Thermus aquaticus: one gene and its partners. The protein of the gene in region 1 interacts with the protein of each later gene in a pairwise test. Links are inferred from orthologs where the notes say so. Each region holds a gene or a part of one and is shown on either strand. Other genes may lie near its edges. The genes, in order: BVI061214_RS08920, ctaD and dnaE.

The links.
Region 2: the proteins of BVI061214_RS08920 (region 1) and ctaD interact in binary tests that used the Escherichia coli proteins (3 or more experiments, as listed by UniProt). The link is inferred for Thermus aquaticus from one-to-one orthologs.
Region 3: the proteins of BVI061214_RS08920 (region 1) and dnaE interact in binary tests that used the Escherichia coli proteins (3 or more experiments, as listed by UniProt). The link is inferred for Thermus aquaticus from one-to-one orthologs.

The regions. Positions count from the first base shown.
Region 1 is NZ_LHCI01000106.1:1,460,330-1,466,926, forward strand. What follows is about bases 2,085-5,039. They hold BVI061214_RS08920 (pyridoxal phosphate-dependent aminotransferase), read left to right. Parts: upstream 2,085-2,980; coding sequence 2,981-4,099; downstream 4,100-5,039. Other genes in these bases: BVI061214_RS08910 (phosphoglycerate kinase), read left to right, coding at 2,085-2,087; tpiA (triose-phosphate isomerase), read left to right, coding at 2,149-2,901; pdhA (pyruvate dehydrogenase (acetyl-transferring) E1 component subunit alpha), read left to right, coding at 4,096-5,039. Also shown: gap (type I glyceraldehyde-3-phosphate dehydrogenase), read left to right, coding at 1-917; more of BVI061214_RS08910, read left to right, coding at 918-2,084; more of pdhA, read left to right, coding at 5,040-5,136; BVI061214_RS08930 (alpha-ketoacid dehydrogenase subunit beta), read left to right, coding at 5,130-6,125; hemL (glutamate-1-semialdehyde 2,1-aminomutase), read left to right, coding at 6,223-6,597. UniProt on the Escherichia coli protein: Shows aminotransferase activity with methionine and histidine as substrates, and to a lesser extent also with phenylalanine.
Region 2 is NZ_LHCI01000106.1:373,658-380,303, reverse strand. The notes cover bases 1,794-4,797. They hold ctaD (cytochrome c oxidase subunit I), read left to right. Parts: upstream 1,794-2,109; coding sequence 2,110-4,485; downstream 4,486-4,797. Other genes in these bases: BVI061214_RS02980 (hypothetical protein), read left to right, coding at 4,542-4,797; coxB (cytochrome c oxidase subunit II), read left to right, coding at 1,794-2,100. In the rest of the region: BVI061214_RS02995 (heme o synthase), read left to right, coding at 1-1,075; more of coxB, read left to right, coding at 1,087-1,793; more of BVI061214_RS02980, read left to right, coding at 4,798-5,231; BVI061214_RS02960 (DciA family protein), read right to left, coding at 5,712-6,470; DNA replication/repair protein RecF, read right to left, coding at 6,455-6,646. UniProt on the Escherichia coli protein: Cytochrome bo(3) ubiquinol oxidase is the terminal enzyme in the aerobic respiratory chain of E.coli that predominates when cells are grown at high aeration.
Region 3 is NZ_LHCI01000106.1:539,281-543,490, forward strand. It holds dnaE (DNA polymerase III subunit alpha), read left to right. Parts: upstream 1-347; coding sequence 348-4,010; downstream 4,011-4,210. Other genes in the region: BVI061214_RS03880 (5-formyltetrahydrofolate cyclo-ligase), read right to left, coding at 1-85. UniProt on the Escherichia coli protein: DNA polymerase III is a complex, multichain enzyme responsible for most of the replicative synthesis in bacteria. This DNA polymerase also exhibits 3' to 5' exonuclease activity. The alpha chain is the DNA polymerase catalytic subunit.

The DNA of each region.
Region 1 (6,597 bases):
CCCTTATCAACGACCTCACCGACAACAAGACCCTGGCCCACCTCCTCAAGTACGACTCCATCTACCACCGCTTCCCCGGCGAGGTGGCCTACGACGACCAGTACCTCTACGTGGACGGGAAGGCCATCCGGGCCACGGCCGTCAAGGACCCCAAGGAGATCCCCTGGGCCGAGGCGGGGGTGGGCGTGGTCATTGAGTCCACGGGGGTCTTCACCGACGCCGACAAGGCCAAGGCCCACCTGGAAGGGGGGGCCAAGAAGGTCATTATCACCGCCCCCGCCAAGGGCGAGGACATCACCATCGTCATGGGGGTGAACCACGAGGCCTACGACCCCTCCCGGCACCACATCATCTCCAACGCCTCCTGCACCACCAACTCCCTGGCCCCGGTGATGAAGGTCCTGGAGGAGGCCTTCGGCGTGGAGAAGGCCCTCATGACCACCGTCCACTCCTACACCAACGACCAGCGGCTCCTGGACCTGCCCCACAAGGACCTGCGCCGGGCCCGGGCCGCCGCCATCAACATCATCCCCACCACCACCGGGGCGGCCAAGGCCACCGCTCTGGTCCTGCCCTCCCTCAAGGGCCGCTTTGACGGCATGGCCCTCCGCGTGCCCACGGCCACGGGGAGCATCTCCGACATCACCGCCCTCCTCAAGCGGGAGGTCACCGCCGAGGAGGTGAACGCCGCCCTCAAGGCCGCCGCCGAAGGGCCCCTGAAGGGCATCCTGGCCTACACCGAGGACGAGATCGTCCTCCAGGACATCGTCATGGACCCCCACTCCTCCATCGTGGACGCCAAGCTGACCAAGGCCCTGGGCAACATGGTCAAGGTCTTCGCCTGGTACGACAACGAGTGGGGCTACGCCAACCGGGTGGCGGACCTGGTGGAGCTGGTCCTCAGGAAGGGGGTTTAGATGCGCACCCTGAAGGACCTGGACCCCAGGGGGAAGCGGGTCCTGGTGCGGGTGGATTACAACGTCCCCATCCAGGGCGGCGTGGTCCAGGATGAGACCCGGATCCTGGAAAGCCTTCCCACCCTGCGCCACCTCCTGGAGGGGGGGGCCTCTTTGGTCCTCCTCTCCCACCTGGGCCGCCCCAAGGGCCCCGACCCCAAGTACTCACTGACCCCCGTGGCCGAGGCCCTGGCCCGGCACATCCCCAAGGCGCGCTTCGTTCCCCATAGCCCGGGCTCCGACGAGGCCTTGGAGGCCGTGAAGGGCCTGGCCCCGGGCGAGGTGGCCCTTCTGGAAAACGTGCGCTTTGAGCCCGGGGAGGAGAAGAACGACCCGGAGCTCTCCCGCCGCTACGCCCAGCTGGGGGATGCCTTCGTGCTGGATGCCTTCGGGAGCGCCCACCGAGCCCACGCCAGCGTGGTGGGGGTGGCCAGGCTCCTCCCCGCCTACGCCGGCTTCCTCATGGAAAAGGAGGTGAAGGCCCTCTCCCGCCTTCTCCACGACCCGGAGAAGCCTTACGCCGTGGTCATCGGCGGGGCCAAGGTCTCCGACAAGATCGGGGTGCTGGAGAGCCTTCTGCCCAAGGTGGACCGCCTCCTCATCGGCGGGGCCATGGCCTTTACCTTCATCAAGGCCCTGGGGGGGGAGGTGGGTAAAAGCCTGGTGGAGGAGGACCGCCTGGACCTGGCCAGGGACCTCCTGGCCCGGGCCGAGGCCCTGGGGGTAAAGGTCTACCTGCCCGCCGACGTGGTGGCGGCGGAAAAGATAGAGCCCGGCGTGCCCACCCAGGTCTTCCCGGCCGACGCCATCCCCACGCCCTACATGGGCCTGGACATCGGGCCCAGGACCCGGGAGCTTTTCCGGGAGGCCTTGAGGGGCGTGCGCACCGCCTTCTGGAACGGGCCCATGGGGGTCTTTGAGGTGCCCCCCTTTGACGAGGGGACCCTGGCCGTGGGCCGGGCCCTGGCGGATCTGGAAGGGGCCTTCACCGTGGTGGGGGGCGGGGACTCGGTGGCGGCGGTGAACCGCCTGGGGCTGAAGGACCGCTTTGGCCACGTGTCCACCGGGGGCGGAGCCAGCCTGGAGTACCTGGAGAAGGGCACGCTTCCCGGGATTGAGGTCCTGGAATAGACAAAGTTCCTCAGGCCCCCGCCTCTTTCTTGAGCGGGGGCTTTCCCTTTATGATGCCCCCATGCGGCGTGTGCTAGTGGCAGGAAACTGGAAGATGCACAAGGTTCCCTCGGAGGCCCGGGTCTGGCTGGCGGAGCTAAAAAGGCTCCTTCCCCCCTTGGACTCGGAGGCGGCGGTCCTACCCGCCTTCCCCATGCTCCCGGTGGCCAAGGAGGTCCTCTCGGGCACGGGGGTCGCCTACGGGGCCCAGGACGTGTCCGCCCACCGGGAGGGGGCCTACACCGGGGAGGTGTCGGCCCGGATGCTCGCCGACCTGGGATGCCGCTACGCCATCGTGGGCCACTCGGAAAGAAGGCGCTACCACGGGGAAAGCGATGCGCTGGTGGCGGAGAAGGCCAAAAGGCTTCTGGAGGAGGGCATCACCCCCATCCTCTGCGTGGGGGAGCCTCTAGAAGTCCGGGAGAGGGGAGAGGCCGTACCCTACACCCTGGCCCAGCTTTTGGGGAGCCTTAAGGGCGTGGAGCCCGAAAGCCCCGATCGCCTGGTCATCGCCTATGAGCCCGTCTGGGCCATCGGCACCGGGAAAAACGCCACCCCCGAGGACGCCGAGGCCATGCACCAGGCCATCCGCCAGGCCCTCGCCGAGCGCTACGGAGAGGCCTTCGCCAGCCGGGTGCGCGTCCTCTACGGGGGAAGCGTGAACCCCAAGAACTTCGCCGACCTCCTCTCCATGCCCAACGTGGACGGGGGGCTCGTGGGCGGGGCCAGCCTGGAGCTGGAAAGCTTCCTCGCCCTCCTTCGGATGGCGGGCTAAGCGGCTACGGAGCGAGGCCAAGAAGCCTCGCCCAAGGGGACCTCTCCCCACGGGCATAAAGTTGCGCTACCCTATCCCCATGCGCCTCCACCCCCGGACCCAGGCCGCCAAGGAGAGCATCTTTCCCAAGATGAGCGCCCTCGCCCAGCGCCTGGGCGCGGTGAACCTGGGCCAGGGCTTCCCCTCCACCCCCCCGCCTCCCTTCCTCCTGGAGGCGGTGCGCCGCGCCCTGGGCCGCTACGACCAGTACGCCCCTCCCGCCGGGCTTCCTGCTTTAAGGGAGGCCCTGGCGGAGGAGTTTGGCGTGGAGCCTGAGGCCGTGGTGGTCACCTCCGGGGCCACCGAGGCCCTTTACGTCCTCCTCCAGAGCTTGGTGGGGCCGGGGGAGGAGGTGGTGGTCCTGGAACCCTTCTTTGACGTCTACCTGCCGGACGCTTTCCTGGCCGGGGCCGAGGCCCGGCTGGTGCGGCTTCCCCTGGAGGAAGGGGGCTTCCGGCTGGACCTTGGGGCCTTGGAGAGGGCCATCGCCCCAAGGACCCGCCTCCTCCTCCTGAACACGCCTATGAACCCCACGGGCCTCGTCTTCAAGGAAGCGGAGCTAAAGGCCATCGCCGAGCTTGCCAGGAGGCACGACCTCTTTCTGGTTTCCGACGAGGTCTACGACGAGCTCTACTACGGGGAGAGGCCCAGGCGCCTTAGGGAGTTCGCCCCGGAGCGCACCTTCACCGTGGGGAGCGCCGGGAAGCGCCTCGAGGCCACCGGCTACCGCGTGGGCTGGATCGTGGGGCCTAAGGCGTTCATGCCCACCATCGCCGGGATGCGCCAGTGGACCAGCTTTTCCGCCCCCTCCCCCCTCCAGGCCGGGGTGGCCGAGGCCCTGAGGGTGGCGAGGCGGGAAGGCTTTTACGAGGCCTTGAGGGAAAGCTACCGGAAAAGGCGGGACCTTCTCGCCGGGAGGCTTAGGGCCCTGGGGCTTCGGGTCTACATCCCTGAGGGCACCTACTTCCTCATGGCCGAGCTTCCGGGGTGGGACGCCTTTCGCCTGGTGGAAAGGGCCCGGGTGGCCCTGATCCCCGCCTCGGCCTTCTACTGGGAAGACCCCCCGGAGGGGCTTTTCCGCTTCGCCTTCTGCAAGAAGGAGGAGGAGCTTATGGTGGCCCTGGAGCGCCTGGCTCCTGTGGTAAACTCCCTGGCGTGAAGCTAAAGCCTGTGGCCTACCTGGAAAAGGGCGAGTTCCCCCTGGAAGAGGGGGAGGCCCTGAGGCTCTACCGGGCCATGCGCCGGGCCCGGTTTTTTGACGAGAAGGCCGTCACCCTCCAGCGCCAGGGGCGGCTTGGGGTCTACCCCCCCTTTATGGGCCAGGAGGCGGCCCAGGTGGGGGTGGCCCTGGCCCTAGGGGAGGGGGACTGGGTGGTCCCCTCCTACCGGGAGAGCGCCATGCTCCTCGCCAGGGGCCTCCCCATCCACGTCCTCATCCTCTACTGGCGGGCCCACCCGGCGGGCTGGGGCTTTCCCGAGGGGGTGCGGGTGGTGAACCCCTACATCCCCATCGCCACCCAGATTCCCCAGGCCGTGGGCCTGGCCCTGGCGGGCCGGTACCGGGGGGAGGACTGGGTGGTGGCCACCTCCATCGGGGACGGGGGCACCAGCGAGGGGGACTTTCACGAGGGCCTGAACTTCGCCGCCGTCTTCCAGGCCCCGGTGGTCTTCCTGGTGCAGAACAACGGCTACGCCATCAGCGTTCCCCGCGCCAAGCAGATGCGGGTGGACTACATCGCCCGTAGGGCCGAGGGCTACGGCATGCCCGGGGTGGTGGTGGACGGGAACGATGCCTTTGCCGTCTACCTGGAGGCTAAGAAGGCGGTGGAAAGGGCGAGGCGGGGGGAAGGCCCTACCCTCCTCGAGGCCCTCACCTACCGCCTGGCCCCCCACACCACCTCTGACGACCCCACCCGCTACCGCACCCGGGAGGAGGAGGAGGCCTGGCGGCGGAAGGACCCCATCCTGCGCCTTAGGAAGGCCCTGGAGGAAAGAGGCCTCTGGGACGAGGAGAGGGAAAGGGCTCTTCTGGAGGAGCTGGAGGAGGAGTTCGCCCGGGAGCTGGCCCTGGCCGACCAAGCCCCAGAGCCCAGGCCTGAGGAGATCGTGGAGCACGTCTACAAGGAGATGGGCCCCGACCAGAGGCGGGCTTATGAGGCCCTGCGGCGGGGCCTCCACGTGGAGGAGGCATGGTAGCCGAGAAGACGCGCCTTCTCAACATGGTCCAGGCCATCAACGAGGCCCTGGACCTGGCCCTTTCCCGGGACGGGAGGGTCTTGGTCTTCGGGGAGGACGTGGGGCGGCTTGGGGGGGTCTTCCGGGTCACCGAGGGGCTTCAGGCCAAGCACGGGGAAAGCCGGGTCTTTGACACCCCTCTGGCGGAAAGCGGCATCCTAGGCATGGCCATCGGCCTGGCCATGGGGGGGATGCGCCCCGTGGCCGAGATCCAGTTCGCCGGCTTCCTCTACCCCGCCCTGGACCAGATCCTCTCCCACCTGGGGCGGTGGCGGCACCGCTCCCGGGGGCGGGTGGGCCTTCCCGTGGTGGTGCGGGCTCCCTACGGCGGGGGCGTCCACACCCCGGAACAGCACGCCGACTCCCCGGAGGCCATCCTGGCCCACGCCCCGGGGGTCAAGGTGGTAATCCCCTCGAGCCCAGAAAGGGCCAAGGGCCTCCTCCTTTCGGCCATAGAGGACGAGGACCCGGTCTTTTTCCTGGAGGCCATCAAGCTCTACCGGAGCGCCCGGGCCCCCGTCCCCGAGGGCTACTACACCCTGCCCCTGGGAAAGGCCCGGGTGGTGCGCCAGGGGAAGGCCGCCACCTTGATCGGCTACGGGGGGATGGTGGAGGTGATGCTGGAGGCGGCGGAGGTGGCGGCCCGGGAAGGGGTGGAGGTCATGGTGGTGGACCTGGAGACCCTGGTGCCCCTGGACGAGGACACCCTCCTGGAGGCGGTGCGGGAGACGGGCCGGGCGGTGGTGGTCTACGAGGCCATGCGCACCGGGGGCTTTGGGGCCGAGGTGGCCGCCCGCATCGCCGAAGGGGCCATAGACCACCTCGAGGCCCCGGTCCTCCGGGTGGCGGGGTACGACGCCCCCTACCCGCCCTTCAGCGCCATTGAGGACCTCTACCGCCCCAACGCCAGGAGGGTCCTGGCCGCCCTCAGGAAGGTGCTAACCTATTAGGGCTTCTTCCGGGCCCCGCCAAAGGGCCGCCCGTCATTCCAAGCCTTTGGGGCCCCCGCCGTGGTAAAGCCACGGCGGGGCGCTTAGAGTGGAGGGCATGGAGCGGCCCATTTCTGAGGCGTACTTCCAGGAGGCAGGGAGGCACATCCCGGGCGGGGTGAGCAGCCCGGTCAGGGCCTTCAAGGCGGTGGGGGGGACTCCCCCTTACCTGGTGCGGGGCGAGGGGGCCTACGTCTGGGACGCGGACGGGAACCGCTACCTGGACTACGTCCTGAGCTGGGGGCCCCTCATCCTGGGCCACGCCCACCCCAAAGTCCTTTCCCGGGTGCGGGAGGTCATGGAGGGAGGGCTCACCTTCGGGGCGCCCCACCCCCTCGAGGTGGCCCTAGCCAAAAAGGTCAAGGCGGCCTACCCGGGCGTGGAGCTGGTGCGCTTCGTGAGCTCGGGGACGGAGGCCACCATGAGCGCCCTG
Region 2 (6,646 bases), 1.1 Mb from region 1 along the record:
CTTCGCCCATCTCCTGGCCTACCTCTACGGGGCCCAGCTCCTGGCGGGTCTGGTCAACGTGGCCTTGAAGGCCCCGGTCTGGATGCAGATCCTCCACCTCTTCTTGGCCTACGCCGTCTGGATTCTCTTCGTTCTCCTCTCAGCCGCCGCCTTGGCCCAGGGGGCCAGGCGGGTGGAGCTAGGCGAGGGGGGTGGCGAGGTCCACCGAGGGACCGGCGGGGCTACCTGGAAGGACTACCTGGCCCTCACCAAGCCCCGGGTCATCAGCCTCCTTCTCCTCACCACCCTCCTTTCCATGATCATCGCCGCCCAAGGCTGGCCGGGCACGGGCCTCTTTCTCCTGGTGGCCCTGGGGGGGTACATGATGGCAGGGGCCGCCAACGCCATCAACATGGTGGTGGACCGGGACATTGACGCCCGCATGAAGCGCACCGCCCAAAGGCCCACGGTCACCCAGAAGATCGGAAGCCGGGAGGCCCTCCTCTTCGCCTTCGTCCTGGCCCTCTTGGCCTTCCTCTTCCTCTGGTGGGGGGCCAACCTCCTGGCCGCCACCCTGGCCCTTATGGGCCTCATCTGGTACGTCCTGGTCTACACCTTCTACCTGAAGCGGCGCACCTGGCAGAACATCGTCATCGGGGGGGCGGCGGGGGCCTTCCCGCCCCTGGTGGGCTGGGCGGCGGTGACGGGGGAGCTCAACCTCTTCGCCTGGTACCTCTTCGCCCTCATCTTCTTCTGGACCCCCGTGCACTTCTGGGCTTTGGCCCTCATGATCCAGGACGACTACCGGGCCGTGGGGGTGCCCATGCTCCCCGTGGTCCTGGGGGAGCAGGTCACGGTGATGCAGATCGCCCTCTATGCCCTCCTCACGGCCATGATTTCCCTCATGCCCCTCTTTATGGGGGAGCTTGGCCTCCTCTACCTGGTTCTCAGCCTGGTCCTTAACGGCTTGCTTATCCTAAAGAGCTTGGCCCTCTACCGCCAGCCGGAGCGCAGGACGGCGGTTTCGCTGTATAAATACTCCATGCTCTATCTGGCCCTGCTCTTCTTGGGCATGGCGGTGGATCGGGCGCTATAGGGAGGGAGTGGATGAGAAGAGGTGTAGCGGCGCTGAGCTTTTTAGGTCTGGGTCTGGCCCAGGAAGCGCACCGGGTGGGCATCACCCGCCCCGGGGGCTCCTTCAACCAGGAGGTGGCCTTTCTCTGGCCATGGGTTTACTTCTTCTCCATCGTGATCTTTCTGGTGGTGGCCGGGGCCTTGGCCTACGTCACCTGGAAGTTCCGGGCCAGGCCGGGGCAGGAGGGGGAGCCGCCCCAGGTCCACGGGAACGACCGCCTCGAGGTCATCTGGACCCTCATCCCCTTGGGCATCATCCTGGTCCTCTTCGGCCTCACGGCCAAGGCCCTCATCCAGGTAAACCGCCCCATTCCCGGGGCCATGAAGGTGGAGGTCACCGGCTACCAGTTCTGGTGGGACTTTCACTACCCCGCCCTTGGCCTCAGGAACTCCAACGAGCTCATCCTGCCCGCTGGGGTTCCCGTGGAGCTGGAGGTCACCTCCAAGGACGTGATCCACTCCTTCTGGGTGCCGGGGCTTGCGGGCAAGCGGGACGCCATTCCGGGACAAAAGACTCTGATTCACTTCACCCCTAAAGAAGTCGGGAACTACTACGGCTTCTGCGCCGAGCTCTGCGGCCCCAGCCACGCCCGCATGCTCTTCCGGGTCCTGGTGGTGCCCAAGGAGGAGTTTGACCGCTTTGTGGAGGCGGCCAAGGCCTACACGCCCCCCGTGGCCGACGCCCGAGGCCATGAGGTCTTCCAGCAGAACTGCATGGCCTGCCACGGGGTCCAGGGCAAGATGCCCCCGGCGGTCATCGGGCCCGAGCTGGGCTTCGTGGGCAACCGCGTGAGCCTGGGGGCGGGGATCGTGGACTACACCCCGGAGAACCTGAAGGCCTGGATCAAAGACCCCGCCAGCATGAAGCCGGGGGTGAAGATGCCGGGCTTCCCCCAGCTGTCCGAAGAAGATCTGGATGCCCTGGTCCGTTACCTGGAGGGGCTTAAGGTGGAGGGCCTGGACTTCAAGGCTCTGCCCAAGTTCTAGGAGGTAAGGATGGCCATTACCGCCAAGCCAAAAGCCGGTTTCTGGGCGGTCCTTTGGGACCTCTTAACCACGGTAGACCACAAGAAGATCGGCCTCATGTACACGGCCACCGCCTTCTTCGCCTTCGCCCTGGCGGGGGTCTTCTCCCTCCTCATCCGGGCGCAGCTAGCGGTGCCCAACAACGGGCTCCTGACCGGGGAGCAGTACAACCAGATCCTCACCCTGCACGGGGCCACCATGCTCTTCTTCTTCATCATCCAGGCGGGGCTCACCGGTTTCGGCAACTTCGTGGTGCCCCTGATGCTGGGGGCCAGGGACGTGGCCCTGCCCCGGATAAACGCTTTCAGCTACTGGGCCTTTCTGGGAGCCATCATCCTAGCCCTCATGAGCTACCTCTTCCCCGGCGGGGCTCCCAGCGTGGGCTGGACCTTCTACTACCCCTTCTCCGTGCAGTCGGGGAGCGGGGTGGACTTTTACATGGCGGCCATCCTCCTCCTGGGCTTCTCCAGCCTCCTGGGCAACGCCAACTTCGTCGCCACCATCTATAACCTCAGGGCCCAGGGGATGAGCCTTTGGAAGATGCCCATCTACGTCTGGAGCGTCTTCGCCGCCAGCGTCCTCAACCTCTTCAGCCTGGCGGGGCTCACCGCCGCCACCCTCCTGGTCCTCCTGGACCGGAAGATCGGCCTCACCTGGTTCAACCCGGAGATCGGCGGGGATCCCGTTCTCTTCCAGCAGTTCTTCTGGTTCTACTCCCACCCCACGGTCTACGTGATGCTCCTGCCCTACCTGGGGATCCTGGCTGAGGTGGCCTCCACCTTCGCCCGTAAGCCCCTTTTCGGCTACAAGCAGATGGTCTGGGCCCAGATGGGCATCGTGGTCCTGGGGACCATGGTCTGGGCCCACCACATGTTCACCGTGGGGGAGAGCACCATCTTCCAGATCGCCTTCGCCTTCTTCACCGCCCTCATCGCCGTGCCCACGGGGGTGAAGCTCTTCAACATCATCGGCACCCTCTGGGGCGGGCACCTGCAGATGAAGACCCCCCTCTACTGGGTGCTGGGCTTCATCTTCAACTTCCTCCTCGGGGGGATCACTGGGGTCATGCTCTCCATGACTCCCCTGGACTACCAGTTCCACGACTCCTACTTCGTGGTGGCCCACTTCCACAACGTCCTCATGGCGGGCTCGGGCTTTGGGGCCTTCGCTGGGCTTTACTACTGGTGGCCCAAGATGACGGGCCGCATGTACGACGAACGCCTGGGCCGGCTCCACTTCTGGCTCTTCCTGGTGGGCTACCTCGTCACCTTCCTGCCCCAGTACGTCCTGGGCTACCTGGGCATGCCCCGGCGCTACTACACCTACAACGCCGACATCGCCGGCTGGCCCGAGCTGAACCTGATCTCCACCATCGGGGCCTTCATCCTGGGGCTGGGCGGCCTGGTCTGGATCTACAACATGTGGAAGAGCCTGCGCTCCGGGGAGAAGGCCCCCGCCAACCCATGGGGCGGCTACACCCTGGAGTGGCTCACTGACTCCCCGCCCAAGGCCCACAACTTTGACGTGAAGCTCCCCGCCGACTTCCCCTCCGAGCGGCCCCTTTACGACTGGCAGAAGAAGGGGGTGGAGCTGAAGCCGGAGGACCCAAGCCACATCCACCTGCCCAACAGCTCCTTCTGGCCCTTCTACTCGGCCGCCACCCTCTTCGCCTTCTTCGTCAGCGTGGCGGCCCTGCCGGTGCCCAACGTCTGGATGTGGGTCTTCCTGGCCCTCTTCGCCTACGGCCTCGTCCGTTGGGCCCTCGAGGACGAGTACAGCTACCCGGTGGAGCACCACACCTTAACCGGCAAGTCCAACGCCTGGATGGGGATGGCCTGGTTCATCGTCTCGGAGGTGGGCCTCTTCGCTATCCTCATCGCCGGGTACCTGTACCTGCGCCTCACCGGGGCGGCCACGCCCCCTGAGGAGCGGCCCGCCCTCTGGCTCGCCCTCCTCAACACCTTCTTCCTGGTGAGCTCCTCCTTCACCGTCCACTTCGCCCACCACGACCTGAGGCGGGACCGTTTCAACCCCTTCCGCTTTGGGCTCCTCGTCACCATCATCCTGGGCGTTCTCTTCTTCCTCTTCCAGGCCTGGGAGTTCTACCAGTTCCACCACCACTCCTCCTGGCAGGAGAACCTCTGGACAGCGGCCTTCTTCACCATCGTGGGCCTCCACGGTCTGCACGTGGTCATCGGTGGCTTCGGCCTCATCCTGGCCTACCTCCAGGCCCTCCGGGGCAAGATCACCCTGCACAGCCACGGCACCCTCGAGGCCGCCAGCATGTACTGGCACCTGGTGGACGCGGTCTGGCTCTTCATCGTGGTCCTCTTCTACATCTGGTAGCGGTCCTAACCAGGCCCCCTGCCCTAGGGGCGGGGGGCTTTGCTATTTCTTGAGGCATGCGGCTTCTGGTGGTGGACTTTGACTACTTCTTCCCCCTGCCCCAGGGCCCCGATCCCCTTTTCGCCTGGGCCCACTTTGAGACCCCCTACTATCTCCTCGAGGCCTGGGAGGAGCGGGCCCTGGCCTTTCTTCTGAGGGGGCTTCCCCTGCCGGAGGCCCGGGGGTGGGAGGGGTTTTGGGACCGCTTCGCCTTCGCCCCGGGGGCGGTGCTCTACTATGCCGATTCCAACGCCTTGGCCTTTCACGAGAGGGTGCGCCAGGGGGTGGAGGAGGTGGTTCTCTTTGACCCTCACCACGACGCGGGCTACCGGCCCCTGGGAACAGAGCCCGCCTGCGACGACTGGATGGTCTACTACCACCGCCTGGGAGCCCGCCTAAAGGTCTTTTACCCGCCCTGGCGGGACCCGGCCCAGGAGCCCGAGCCCAGGGTGCCCCTAAGGCGGGAGGTGGACCCAGGGGGCAGGGTGGAGGGGGTCTTCCACCGGGTCTTCCTCTGCCGGAGCGGGGCCTGGGTGCCTCCCTGGGTGGATCCAGCCTTCTTCGCCTTCTTGGAGTCGGCCCCCCTGCCCAAGGAGGCCCTGGAGCCCCTGGCCCCCCGCCCTTTTGACCTGGAGGCCCTGAGGTCCCGGGCCCGGGAGGAGGCCTTGGGCCTCTTCATCATGGAAACCTTGCGCAGGTCCTCTTAGCCCCCTATAATCGGGAAGGCCTTGGGCCGTTAGCTCAGCTGGCAGAGCAACCGACTTTTAATCGGTAGGTCGCAGGTTCGAATCCTGCACGGCCCACCACCTGCCCCCTTCTAGGGGGCCCGCTTTTTGGGAGTTGCGGGTCCGGCCCCAAGGCCCTAAACTGGGTAGGCGCGTGGGCCCTTTGGGTGTGCGTGGCCCCATCGTCTAGCGGTCAGGACGCGGCCCTCTCAAGGCCGAAACGGGGGTTCGATTCCCCCTGGGGTCACCATGGGCGGCTAGCTCAGCTGGTCAGAGCGCTCGCCTTACAAGCGAGAGGCCAGAGGTTCAAGTCCTCTGCCGCCCACCAGGGTCTGGTCTTTCCCCCGCCCCTTGGGCGGGGTTTTTGAGTACCCCACTGCGGTTTTCGCCGCGGTGGGGGCCCCAGAAAAGCCTTTAGGCCCGACTTGGGCGCCCTACGGTGCGCCACCAAAGTGCGGGCACCTAGGACCTCTGTAGGAGGCTTCTGATCCCTTCGGGAAGGGGTTCCTCGGGGAAGAGGGCCTGGAAGCGCCGGGCCAGGTCCTGGAGGAGGGGCCTAAGGGCCTCGTCCCGAAGGGCCTCGGGGTAGAGGTCCTGCATCTCCCTAAGAAGGGCTTCCCGGGCCAGGTGCCGGGCCACCAGGAGGGCCTCGCCTTCTAGGGCGCTCGCCCTTCCCCGCTTGAGGCGCTCCGCCTCCTTGCGCACCCAGGGGGCCTCGAGGAGGCGGCGGCAGGTGGGGCAGGGGTGGGTTTCGCTGGGCGTTTGGCAGATGGGGCAGGGGCTTCCCCTCTGCCTACCAAAGAGGGCCAAGGCGGCCCGGGCCACGGCCTCCCGCATCTCCGGGGGGGCCTTTTGCGCCAGCTCCAGGGCCTTGCGGCCCGCCTCCGGGCCTGGTCCGGAAGAAGGGGCCTCGGCCTCTTTCCTTGGCCTTGGGGCCTCGCTTCCCACCTGAAAGCGGATCTCCTTGACCATCCCGGGAAAGCGCTCCTCGTAGCGCCTGAGGAGGGCCAGGCGGCTGTAGGTGAGCTGGTGGGCCACCACGGGGTCGGGCACCTGGACCAGGAGGACCCCCCCTTCCAGGGCCACGGGCTCGGTGATCTGGGCCAGCTCCCGGCCCACCACCTCCCGCCAGGCGGCCAGGACCAGACCCCGCTTGAGCCTCTCCTTTCCCCCGGCCCGCTTCAGGGCCTCGGGGATGACCTCCTTCACCCGCCAGGGCACAGGACCACCCCCTCCTGCACCCAGCATACCGGCACCCCCTCCGGGGCCAGAAGCCCGGCCAGAATGGCCTGGGGAAGGCTTTTGGCGTAGGCCAGGAGGGCGGCGCGGCGGGCCTCGTCCAGCTCCTCGCTCCACTCGTCCACCAGAAGGAGGGGAGGCTCCCCGTGGTGCTCGCT
Region 3 (4,210 bases), 920 kb from region 1 along the record:
GGCCGTGGGGGGGCGTGGGGTGGAGGGCCAGGTCGTGGCGGGCCAGGAAGTTCCAGACCTCTTCCCGAAGCTGGCCTAGGGTCATGGGGCCCAAAGGTCCTCCGCCCGGATCCCGCCTAGGACCCCTTGGAGAGGGGTAATCCCACCCCATGCTGGCCCAAGCCAGCATGGGGGCCCCGGCAAAAGGTTCTCGGGGAAGCTACCAGGCATGGTAGGCCGAAGGAAACAGGAAACAAGGGTATAAGGGGCCGGCTCCGCTTTGGGGTGAAGAGGGCCTCGAGGGCCTCTTCCTGGGGGAAGGGCGCGTCCATCACCTGCCCCAAGTCTAAGCCCTAAACTGGTGGGGTATGGGGTCCAAGCTCAAGTTCGCCCACCTGCACCAACACACGCAGTTCTCCCTCCTGGACGGGGCGGCCAAGCTCCAGGACCTCCTGAAGTGGGTCAAGGAGACCACGCCCGAGGACCCCGCCCTGGCCATGACCGACCACGGCAACCTCTTCGGGGCCGTGGAGTTCTACAAAAAGGCCACGGCCATGGGGGTGAAGCCCATCATCGGCTACGAGGCCTACGTGGCGGCGGAGAGCCGCTTTGACCGCAAGAGGGGGAAGGGCTTAGACGGCGGCTACTTCCACCTCACCCTTCTCGCCAAGGACTTCACCGGCTACCAGAACCTGGTACGCCTGGCCTCGAGGGCCTACCTGGAGGGTTTTTACGAAAAGCCCCGCATTGACCGGGAGATCCTGCGGGAGCACGCCCAGGGCCTCATCGCCCTCTCCGGGTGCCTGGGGGCGGAGATCCCCCAGTTTATCCTCCAGGACCGCCTAGACCTGGCCGAGGCCCGCCTCAACGAGTACCTCTCCATCTTCGGCGACCGCTTTTTCATTGAGATCCAAAACCACGGCCTCCCCGAGCAGAAAAAGGTCAACCAGGTCCTCAAGGAGTTCGCCCGCAAGTACGGCCTGGGCATGGTGGCCACCAACGACGGCCACTACGTGCGCAAGGAGGATGCCCGGGCCCACGAGGTCCTTCTCGCCATCCAGTCCAAGACCACCCTGGACGACCCCGAGCGCTGGCGCTTTCCCTGCGACGAGTTCTACGTGAAGACCCCGGAGGAGATGCGGGCCATGCTTCCCGAGGCGGAGTGGGGGGACGAGCCCTTTGACAACACCGTGGAGATCGCCCGGATGTGCGACGTGGACCTGCCCATCGGGGACAAGATGGTCTACCGCATCCCCCGCTTCCCCCTCCCCGAGGGGCGCACCGAGGCCCAGTACCTCAGGGAGCTCACCTTTTTGGGCCTCCTAAGGCGCTACCCCGACCGCATCACCGAGGCCTTCTACCGGGAGGTCCTCCGCCTTCTGGGAACGATGCCCCCCCACGGGGACGAAAGGGCCCTGGCCGAGGCCCTGGCCCGGGTGGAGGAGAAGGCCTGGGAGGAGCTAAGGAAGCGGCTTCCTCCTCTGGAGGGGGTCCGGGAGTGGACCGCCGAGGCCATCCTTCACCGCGCCCTTTACGAGCTTTCCGTCATTGAGCGCATGGGCTTCCCCGGGTACTTCCTCATCGTCCAGGACTACATCAACTGGGCCAGGGGCCACGGGGTCTCCGTGGGGCCGGGAAGGGGGAGCGCCGCCGGGAGCTTGGTGGCCTACGCCGTGGGCATCACCAACATTGACCCCCTGCGCTTCGGCCTCCTCTTTGAGCGCTTCCTGAACCCGGAGCGGGTCTCCATGCCCGACATAGATACCGACTTCTCCGACCGGGAGCGGGACCGGGTCATCCAGTACGTGCGGGAGCGGTACGGGGAAGACAAGGTGGCCCAGATCGGCACCTTCGGGAGCCTGGCCTCCAAGGCCGCCCTCAAGGACGTGGCCCGGGTCTACGGCATCCCCCACAAGAAGGCGGAGGAGCTGGCCAAGCTGATCCCCGTCCAGTTCGGCAAGCCCAAGCCCCTACAGGAGGCCATCCAGGTGGTGCCGGAGCTAAGGGCGGAGATGGAGAAGGACGAGCGGATCCGCCAGGTCATTGAGGTGGCCATGCGCCTCGAGGGCCTGAACCGCCACGCCTCCGTCCACGCCGCCGGGGTGGTCATCGCCGCCGAGCCCCTTACCGACCTGGTGCCCCTCATGCGGGACCAGGAGGGCCGCCCCGTGACCCAGTACGACATGGGGGCGGTGGAGGCCTTGGGGCTTTTAAAGATGGACTTCCTGGGCCTCCGCACCCTCACCTTCCTGGACGAGGCCAGGCGGATCGTCAAGGAGTCCAAAGGCGTGGAGCTGGACTACGACCGCCTTCCCCTGGACGACCCCAAGACCTTTGAGCTCCTCTCCCGGGGGGAGACCAAAGGGGTCTTTCAGCTGGAGTCCGGGGGGATGACAGCCACGGTGCGGGGCCTGAAGCCCAGGCGCCTGGAGGACATCATCGCCCTGGTCTCCCTCTACCGCCCCGGGCCCATGGAGCACATCCCCACCTACATCCGCCGCCACCACGGCCAGGAGCCCGTGAGCTACGCCGAGTTCCCCCACGCCGAGAAGTACCTGAGGCCCATCCTGGACGAGACCTACGGCATCCCCGTCTACCAGGAGCAGATCATGCAGATCGCCTCTCAGGTGGCGGGGTACTCCCTGGGGGAGGCGGACCTACTCCGGAGGGCCATGGGAAAGAAGCGGGTGGAGGAGATGCAAAAACACCGGGAGCGCTTCGTTCGGGGGGCCAAGGAGCGGGGCGTGCCCGAGGAGGAGGCCAACCGCCTCTTTGACATGCTGGAGGCCTTCGCCAACTACGGCTTTAACAAGAGCCATGCAGCGGCCTACAGCCTCCTCTCCTACCAGACCGCCTACGTGAAGGCCCACTACCCCGTGGAGTTCATGGCCGCCCTCCTCTCCGTGGAGCGCCACGACTCCGACAAGGTGGCCGAGTACATCCGGGACGCCCGGGCCCTGGGCATCCCCGTTCTGCCCCCGGACGTCAACCGCTCCGGCTTTGACTTCAAGGTGGTGGGGGAGGAGATCCTCTTCGGGCTTTCGGCGGTGAAGAACGTGGGGGAGATGGCCGCCCGGGCCATCCTGGAGGAGAGGGAGCGGGGAGGGCCCTTTAAGAGCCTGGGGGACTTCTTAAAGCGCCTCCCCGAGCAGGTGGTCAACAAAAGGGCCCTGGAGTCCTTGGTGAAGGCGGGGGCTCTGGACGCCTTCGGGGATCGGGCCAGGCTCCTGGCCTCCCTGGAGCCCCTCCTCCGCTGGGCGGCCGAGACCCGCGAACGGGGGCGGAGCGGCCTCGTGGGTCTCTTCGCCGAGGTGGAGGAGCCCCCTTTGGTGGAGGCTTCGCCCCTGGACGAGATCACCATGCTCCGCTACGAGAAGGAGGCCCTGGGCATCTACGTCTCCGGCCACCCCGTCCTCCGCTACCCCGGGCTCAGGGAGGTGGCGAGCTGCACCATAGAGGAGCTTTCCGAGTTCGTGCGGGAGCTTCCGGGAAAGCCCAAGGTCCTCCTTTCCGGCATGGTAGAGGAGGTGGTGCGCAAGCCCACCCGCTCGGGGGGGATGATGGCCCGCTTCACCCTCTCCGACGAGACGGGGGCCCTGGAGGTGGTGGTCTTCGGCCGGGCCTACGAGGGGGTCTCCCCCAAGCTCAAGGAGGACATCCCCCTCTTGGTCTTGGCGGAGGTGGAGAAGGGCGAGGAGCTCAGGGTCCTGGCCCAGGCGGTCTGGACCCTCGAGGAGGTCCTGGAAGCCCCCAAGGCCCTGGAGGTGGAGGTGGACCACGCCCTACTAGACGAGAAGGGGGTGGCCCGGCTCAAAAGCCTCCTAGACGAGCACCCGGGAAGCCTCCCTGTTTACCTCCGGGTGCAGGGGCCTTTTGGCGAGGCCCTCTTCGCCCTGAGGGAGGTCCGGGTGGGGGAGGAGGCTTTGGGCCTTCTGGAGGCCGAAGGGTACAGGGCCTACCTGGTGCCGGACCGGGAGGTCTTTTTGCAGGGGAATGGGGGCGGGCCTAAGGAGGAGGTGGTGCCCTTTTAAGTACCCCACCGCGGCGAGAGCCTCGGTGGGGGCCCCAGAAAAGCCCTTCCACATGCTGGCGCAAGCCAGCATGGGGGCCCCGGCAAAAGGCTCTTGGGGAGCTTACTAGGGCTGGTGGGCCGAAGGAAACAAGGGCATAAGCCCCAATGGGTGCGCCCAAAAAGAAAGGAGCCGGGCTTGGGGCCCGGCCCCCAGTCCCT